Regions from separate parts of the Amycolatopsis samaneae genome, predicted to be linked through region 3. Evidence: riboswitches for the same ligand, from Rfam matches in the RefSeq annotation. Region 3 holds a riboswitch; each other region holds the start of a gene.
The links. Region 3 has a riboswitch for S-adenosylmethionine ahead of thrC (threonine synthase). Riboswitches for the same ligand answer to the same signal wherever they lie in the genome.

Region 1: another riboswitch for S-adenosylmethionine. It lies ahead of ABD987_RS31060 (aminotransferase class V-fold PLP-dependent enzyme); the one in region 3 lies ahead of thrC (threonine synthase).
Region 2: another riboswitch for S-adenosylmethionine. It lies ahead of ABD987_RS16635 (methionine ABC transporter ATP-binding protein); the one in region 3 lies ahead of thrC (threonine synthase).

The regions. Positions count from the first base shown of each region.
Region 1 covers NZ_BAABHG010000013.1:113,059-115,318, forward strand. Annotated here, with positions in the region: gene ABD987_RS31055 (alpha/beta hydrolase) at 1-647, opposite strand, end outside; SAM riboswitch class IV at 795-909, shown strand; gene ABD987_RS31060 (aminotransferase class V-fold PLP-dependent enzyme) at 949-2,260, shown strand, end outside.
Region 2 covers NZ_BAABHG010000006.1:9,404-11,663, reverse strand. Annotated here, with positions in the region: gene rsmA (16S rRNA (adenine(1518)-N(6)/adenine(1519)-N(6))-dimethyltransferase RsmA) at 1-805, shown strand, start outside; SAM riboswitch class I at 921-1,009, shown strand; gene ABD987_RS16635 (methionine ABC transporter ATP-binding protein) at 1,227-2,237, shown strand.
Region 3 covers NZ_BAABHG010000019.1:172,885-175,144, forward strand. Annotated here, with positions in the region: gene rpsT (30S ribosomal protein S20) at 1-48, shown strand, start outside; gene holA (DNA polymerase III subunit delta) at 113-1,093, opposite strand; SAM riboswitch class I at 1,228-1,361, shown strand; gene thrC (threonine synthase) at 1,375-2,260, shown strand, end outside.

The sequences.
Region 1 (2,260 bases), on a different contig from region 3:
CCGCCGCGAAGGGAGTCGGTGTTGCTCAGCAGCGGCCGCGAGCCGAACCTCCGCTGGCTCGGCGTCATCGACAGGTCGTACGCGCCGAAAAGCAGGTGAGCCGACCGGAACGCGCCGGTGACGCCGTGCCGGTCCCGCAGCCGCAGCAGCGTCAGGACACTGAGATGCGCCCCGGCCGACTCGCCGCCGATCAGCAGTCGTTCGGTCCCGAACTCCGCGGCGGCGTGCCGCACCAGCCAGCGGGCGGCCGCTTCGCAGTCGTCCGGTCCGGCGGGGAACGGGTGTTCCGGGGCGAGGCGGTAGTCCACGCTCACCACGGCCAGCCGCGCCCGCACGGCGAGCCCCCAGAGCCGTTCGTCCTGCCCGTCCGCGGAGCCGAACGCCCAGCCGCCGCCGTGGAGGTGCAGGTAGACGCCGTCGGCGTGATCCGGCACGAAGACCCGCACCCGCACGCCGTCGACGACACGGTCTTCTCCCTGTGGCAGCCGGACCGGCGGCGTGTCACCGCCGAGCCGGTTGCGGCGCAGGCGCGCCAGCTTGGCCGCGTCCGGCGTCCGCCCGCGTGCCGGGCGGCTCGCGGCGGTGGCGGCGAATTTCTCGTTGAACGCCAAGGTTTCGGCGAGGCAGTCCTGATCGATGATCGTCATGTCGCCGACTTTCGCAGCCGTTCGCGACAACCTCCTGTCACCCTTTCCGTGTGAAGCACGTCACGGCGACCTGCGAGAGTGACGGCTGTCTCAGTCACCCGGACGGGGCTGGCTCGGCGCCCGGGATGTCGGCTATCTTCGTCGTCAGGTCATGAGTGCCAGCGCTAAGCCCCGGCTTGCTGGCCGGCAACCCTCCAACCGCGGTGGGGTGCCCCGGGTGAGGACCGGGCCTGTCGCGAGGTGCGGCGGGCAAGCGCGGGCCCCTCGCCGGGGGTCCCCCGGACCGCCGAGGAGGCACCCGATGACACTCGCCGTCAATCACCAGAACACCACCGAAACCCCGGTTACCGTTGCGCCGCAAGGAATTCCGGCGGTCGCCGGTGCCGGGCTGAGCGTTCCGCTCGTCACCGGTGGCGAGATCGGCTACGCGAACCTCGACCACGCCGCGAGCGCGCCCTGTCTGGACGCCGTGCGCCGCGCGGTGGACGAGTTCCTGCCCTGGTACGCGAGCGTGCACCGCGGCGCCGGATTCGCTTCGCAGGTCTCGACGCGGCTTTACGAGCGCACGCGCGACATCCTGCGCCGGTTCGTCGACGCGCGCGCCACCGACACCGTGGTGTTCACCCGCAACACCACCGATTCCTTCAACCTGCTCGCCCGCAGCCTGCCCCGGCACACCTCGGTGGTCGTGTTCGACACCGAGCACCACGCCGCGCTACTGCCGTGGCGTGGCCCGAACGTCCGGCGGATCCCCGCCCCGCGTACCCGGCTCGCCGCGGTGTCCGCTGTGGACGAAGCGCTCGCGGAGTGCCCGCAGGGACCGCGTCTGGTGGTCGTCACCGGAGCGTCCAATGTGACCGGTGAGCTGTTGCCGGTGGCGGAGATCGCCGCGGTGGCCCGCCGGCACGGCGCCCGGATCGCGCTCGACGCCGCGCAACTCGCCCCGCACCGCCGGATTTCCCTGCGGGAGCTGGACGTCGACTACGTCGCGCTGTCCGGCCACAAGCTGTACGCCCCGTTCGGCGCCGGCGCGCTGATCGGCCGCGCGGACTGGCTGCGCGCCGCGCAGCCGTACCTCGCCGGCGGGGGCGCGACCAAGCTCGTCACGGGCGAGGCCGACGAACTCGCCGTCGTCTGGAACGACGGGCCGGAACGGCACGAGGCCGGTTCGCCCAACACCGTCGGCGTGTACGCGCTGGGCGTGGCGTGCGAGCAGCTCGCCGCCCACTGGGACGCGGTCGGCGCGCACGAGGAGATCCTGCTTTCCCGGCTGCGCAAGGGTCTCGCCGCGATTCCGGGCTGCGCCGAGCTGCGGCTGTTCGACGCGCCGGTGGACCGCGTCGGCACGGTCAGCTTCGTGGTCGACGGGTTCGAACCCGGCTGGCTGGCGGCGGTGCTGTCGGCCGAGTACGGCATCGGCGTGCGCGACGGCGCCTTCTGCGCGCACGTGGCGACGAAGCGGCTCATCGGCGTCGCCGGGGGAGCGGGCCGGCAGGCGGTGCGGGTCAGCCTCGGGCTCGGCAGCACCACCGAACACGTCGACCGGCTCGTGCTCGCGCTGCGGCAGATCGTCGCCCGTGGCGCCCGGTGGGAGTACACGAAGCAGGACGGCC
Region 2 (2,260 bases), on a different contig from region 3:
CCAGAACTTCGTGCACGATCCGAACACCGTCCGGCGCATCGTCGAGCTCGCCGGCGTCGGGGCGGGTGACGTCGTCCTCGAGGTCGGGCCGGGGCTCGGCTCGCTGACCCTCGGGCTGCTCGGCACCGGTGCCGAGGTGATCGCCGTCGAGATCGATCCCGTACTCGCTGAGCGGCTGCCCGTGACGGTCGCCGAGCGCGGCGCGGAGGCCGCCGGGAGGCTGACGGTGGTCGGTGCCGACGCGCTCCGCGTCCGGGCCGCCGAACTGCCCGCCGAGCCGGTGGCACTGGTCGCGAACCTGCCCTACAACGTCGCGGTGCCCGTCGTGCTGCACCTGCTCGCCGAGCTGCCCTCGCTCGCGCGCGGTCTCGTCATGGTGCAGACCGAGGTCGCCGACCGGATGGCCGCCGGGCCGGGCGGCCGGATCTACGGCGTGCCCAGCGTCAAGCTCGCCTGGTACGGCAGGGCCCGCAAGGTCGCCGCCGTGCCACGGTCGGTGTTCTGGCCGGTACCCAACGTCGATTCCGCGCTGGTTTCCTTCGAGCGCACGGATTTCGAGTCCACAGTGGACGAAGTGAACGCGTCGGGCGGGGTGGACAGGGAGGCCCTGTTCGCCGTCGTGGACGCGGCCTTCGCGCAGCGGCGGAAAACCCTGCGCGCGGCGCTCGCCGGGTGGGCGGGTTCTGCGGAGCGCGCGGGCGCGCTGCTCACCGCGGCGGGGATCGATCCGAAGACCAGGGGCGAACAGCTCGGTGTCGGCGACTTCGCGCGCATCGTGGCGGCGTCGCGCGCATCCGGTGCGTGACCGCTTTCCCGTGAAGGGCCGCGTGGCCGCCTGATCCCGGTTTCCGGACACGGCCAGTCGTGTGATCTGCGCCTATGGGCTTGCGTTCAATCCATGGGATCGGTTTTACTCAATGCGTCCATCCCGAGCGACTGAGAGACCTGGCTCGCCGAAGTCGCAGCAACCACCCCACCGGGCAGGTGCTACCGCCAGGACCGATGGAGGCCACTTCCATGAAGAGGGTTGCCCGCCCGCTCCTGCTCACCAGGCGGCGCGTAGTCGATGAAGGTCGCCGCACGGTCTGTGCGTGTCGACGCTCCACCGTTCTCGCCTGAGTTCTTCCGCCTGCATTCCACTTCGTGAGCACCGTCCAATTTGGACGGTCAATTGGTGAACGGTCGGCGCGCCCGCGGGGTGCTGCGCCCAGCTTCTGGAGCCTTTCGTGATCACTGTCGAAAACCTGACCAAATCCTTTCCCCACAACGGAAATCCGGTCGTCGCGCTGCGGGACGTGAGCGTCGACGTGCAGGCCGGTTCCCTCTTCGGCGTGGTCGGCCCGGCCGGCTCGGGCAAGTCCACCCTCGCCCGGTGCATCGCGCTGCAGGAGCGCCCCGACCGCGGCGTGGTCCGGCTCGACGGCCTCAACACCGGCACGCTCGACGGCAGGCGCCTTCGCGAGATCCGCCGTCAGCTCGGCGTGGTCGGCACCAAGCCGGAGCTGATCGCCGAGCGGACCATCGCGGGCAACATCGCCACCCCGCTGGAACAGCTGGGGGTGGACGGGCCGCAGCGCCGCAGCCGGGTGGGCACGCTGCTCGACCTCGTCGGGCTCACCCCGCGCGCCGCCCAGCGCCCTGCCGAGCTGACCGAGGGCCAGCTGCGCCGGGTCGCCGTCGCGAAGGCCCTTGCCGCGGGCCCGTCGGTGCTGCTGGCCGACGACCCGACCTCCGGTGTCAGCGCCGACGAGGCGGGCGCCGTGCTGACCGTGCTCGACCGCGCCAGGGCCGAGCTGGGCGTCACGATCGTGGTCACCACCCCGGACACGACCGTGGTGCGGCGCGTGTGCGACGACGTCGCGGTGCTGGAGGACGGCGCCGTCCTCGAACGCGGCACCGTGCTGGACCTGATCTCCGACCCGGCCAGCCGCACCGCGCAGGCCCTGCTGCCCGCGATCGAGACCACCCGCGCGCAGTCCGCGCGCTACGACCGCGCGGTGGACGTCGTGCTGATCGGCTTCGCGTCGGTCGGTGCCCTGCTCCCCGAGGCGGCGGGCCGCTTCGACGTCGAGCTCGCCACCATCGGCGGCGGCATCACCCGCGTCGGGGACACCCCGGTGGGCCGGTTCCGGCTCGGTGTCCGCGGTGAGCGGTCGGACGCGGCGCTGGCGTGGATCGCCGAGCGCGGCGGCCGCGTCACGCACGCGGTGCGGGGCCCGCAGGGCGTCGCCGCCTGACCCGTCGGCATAGGAAGGTCCGT
Region 3 (2,260 bases):
GCCGCGAACAAGAAGTCCGCGATGGCCAAGCGCGCCAACGCGCTCTGAGTCGTTCTTCATCCGAAAGGCCCCCGGTGACTTCGGTCACCGGGGGCCTTTCGCGTCGGTCCGCTCAGCGGTCGCCCTTGGCGGCGACCACCTCGCTCACGGCACGTTCCAGCGCGTAGTCCGGACTCGCCGCGGCGCCTTTGACCTCGGAGTTGAGCCGCGCGACGACGCGCATCGCGGCCGCGAGACCGTCGGCGTTCCAGCCGCGCGACTGCCCCTGCGCCTTGCGCACCTTCCACGGCGGCATCCCCAGCTCGCCTGCCAGCTGGTTCGGATTGCCCCGCCCGGCGGCGGAAACCCTGGCGATGGTGCGGACGGCGTCCGCGAGCGCGTCGGCGACGAGCACGTGCGGCACGCCGAGCTGCATCGCCCAGCGCAGCTGTTCCAGCGCGGCCGCCCGGTCCCCCGCCACCGCCTTCTCCGCGACCGCGAAACCCGTGACGTCGGCCCGGCCCCGGTGGTACCGGCGCACGGCCTGCTCGTCGACGACGCCACCGGCATCCGCGACGAGCTGGGTCGCCGCCGACGACAGCTCACGCAGATCCGAGCCCACCGCGTCGATCAGCGCGAGCACCGCGGCGCCGTCGGCCTTGCCGCCCGCCCGGCGGATTTCGTTGCGGACGAACGACTCCCGGTCGGCGGCCTTGGTCAGCTTGGCGCATTCGGTGATCTCGGCGCCCGCCTTGCGCAGCGCGGCGGGCAGCGCCTTCGCCGCCTTGCTCCGGCCGCCGCCGGTGTGCACGACGACCAGCACGATGCCGTCCGCGGGTGACTTGACGTAGGACAGCACGGCGTCGGCCAGCTCCTGCGAGATGTCCTGCGCCGCCTCGAGGACGATCACCCGGCCCTCGCTGAACAGGGACGGGCTCACCAGTTCGGCGAGTTCGGGCGCTGTGAGTTCCGACACCCGCGTCCTGGTCATGTCGGCGGTCGGATCGGCCGCCTTCGCGGCGTCCAGCGCGGCGCGGACGGCCCGTTCGATGAGCAGTTCTTCCTCACCGAGCACGAGATGCAGGGGCGCGGTGGCGGTGGCTTGCGCGGTCACCCCCCGATCCTCTCACCCGCCCGGCGGGGCGCCCGCTCCGGTGACACCGGAGCGCCCACCGTGGCACGAGCCGCTCGGGATGCCGTACGGTGTGTCCCGAGGCAGCGCCCACCGGCGCGCCGACAACCGAATACCGCTCATCCAGAGGGGCAGAGGGAACGGCCCGACGAAGCCCCGGCAACCGGCGTCAAGCCTGTCATCCCGCGATCGCGGGATAGCTGACGAACACGGTGCCAATTCCGGCCCGCTTCGGCGGGGCAGATGAGGAAAGGAACCTCGCGATGACCGCAACCCTCGGCACGACCTCCACCACCAAGACCCCGGACCTGGGCCCGGCCGTCGAACTGGTGTCGAAGGAAGAGGGTCACCGGCAGCCGCTCGCTCCGGAATTCGTCTCCGCCGAAGACTTCTCGCCGCTCGAGGTCGCCTACGACTTCGGCCGGGTCCGGCGCGAGGACATCGAGGCCGGCCCGAAGAACATCTGGCGCTACAAGAAACTCCTCCCGGTTCCCTCCAACGTCGAGGAGATCCCCAACACCGAGCCCGGCGGCACCCGGCTGGTCCGGGCCGACCGGCTGGCGAAGGCGCTGGGGGTCAAGCGGATCTGGGTCAAGGACGACACCGGGAACCCGACGCACTCCTTCAAGGACCGCGTCGTCGCCGTGGCGCTCGCGGCCGCCCGCGAGTTCGGGTTCGAGGTGCTGTGCTGTCCCTCCACCGGCAACCTGGCCAACGCCGTCGCCGCCGCGGCCGCCCGCGCGGGCTGGCAGTCGGTCGTGCTGATCCCGAAGACGCTGGAACGCGCCAAGATCCTCACCACCGCGGTGTACGACGGCGCGCTGATCGCCGTCGACGGCAACTACGACGACGTCAACCGCCTCGCCACCGAACTCGCCGCCGAGCAGCCGACCTGGGCCTTCGTGAACGTCAACGTCCGCCCGTACTACTCGGAGGGTTCGAAGACGCTGGCCTTCGAGGTCGCCGAGCAGCTCGGCTGGCGGCTGCCCGAACAGATCGTCGTGCCGATCGCCTCCGGTTCCCAGCTGACCAAGGTGGACAAGGGTTTCCGCGAGCTCGGACAGCTCGGACTGGTGGAAGCCAGCCCCTACAAGGTGTTCGGCGCCCAGGCCACCGGCTGCTCGCCCGTCTCGGCCGCGTTCCGCGCCG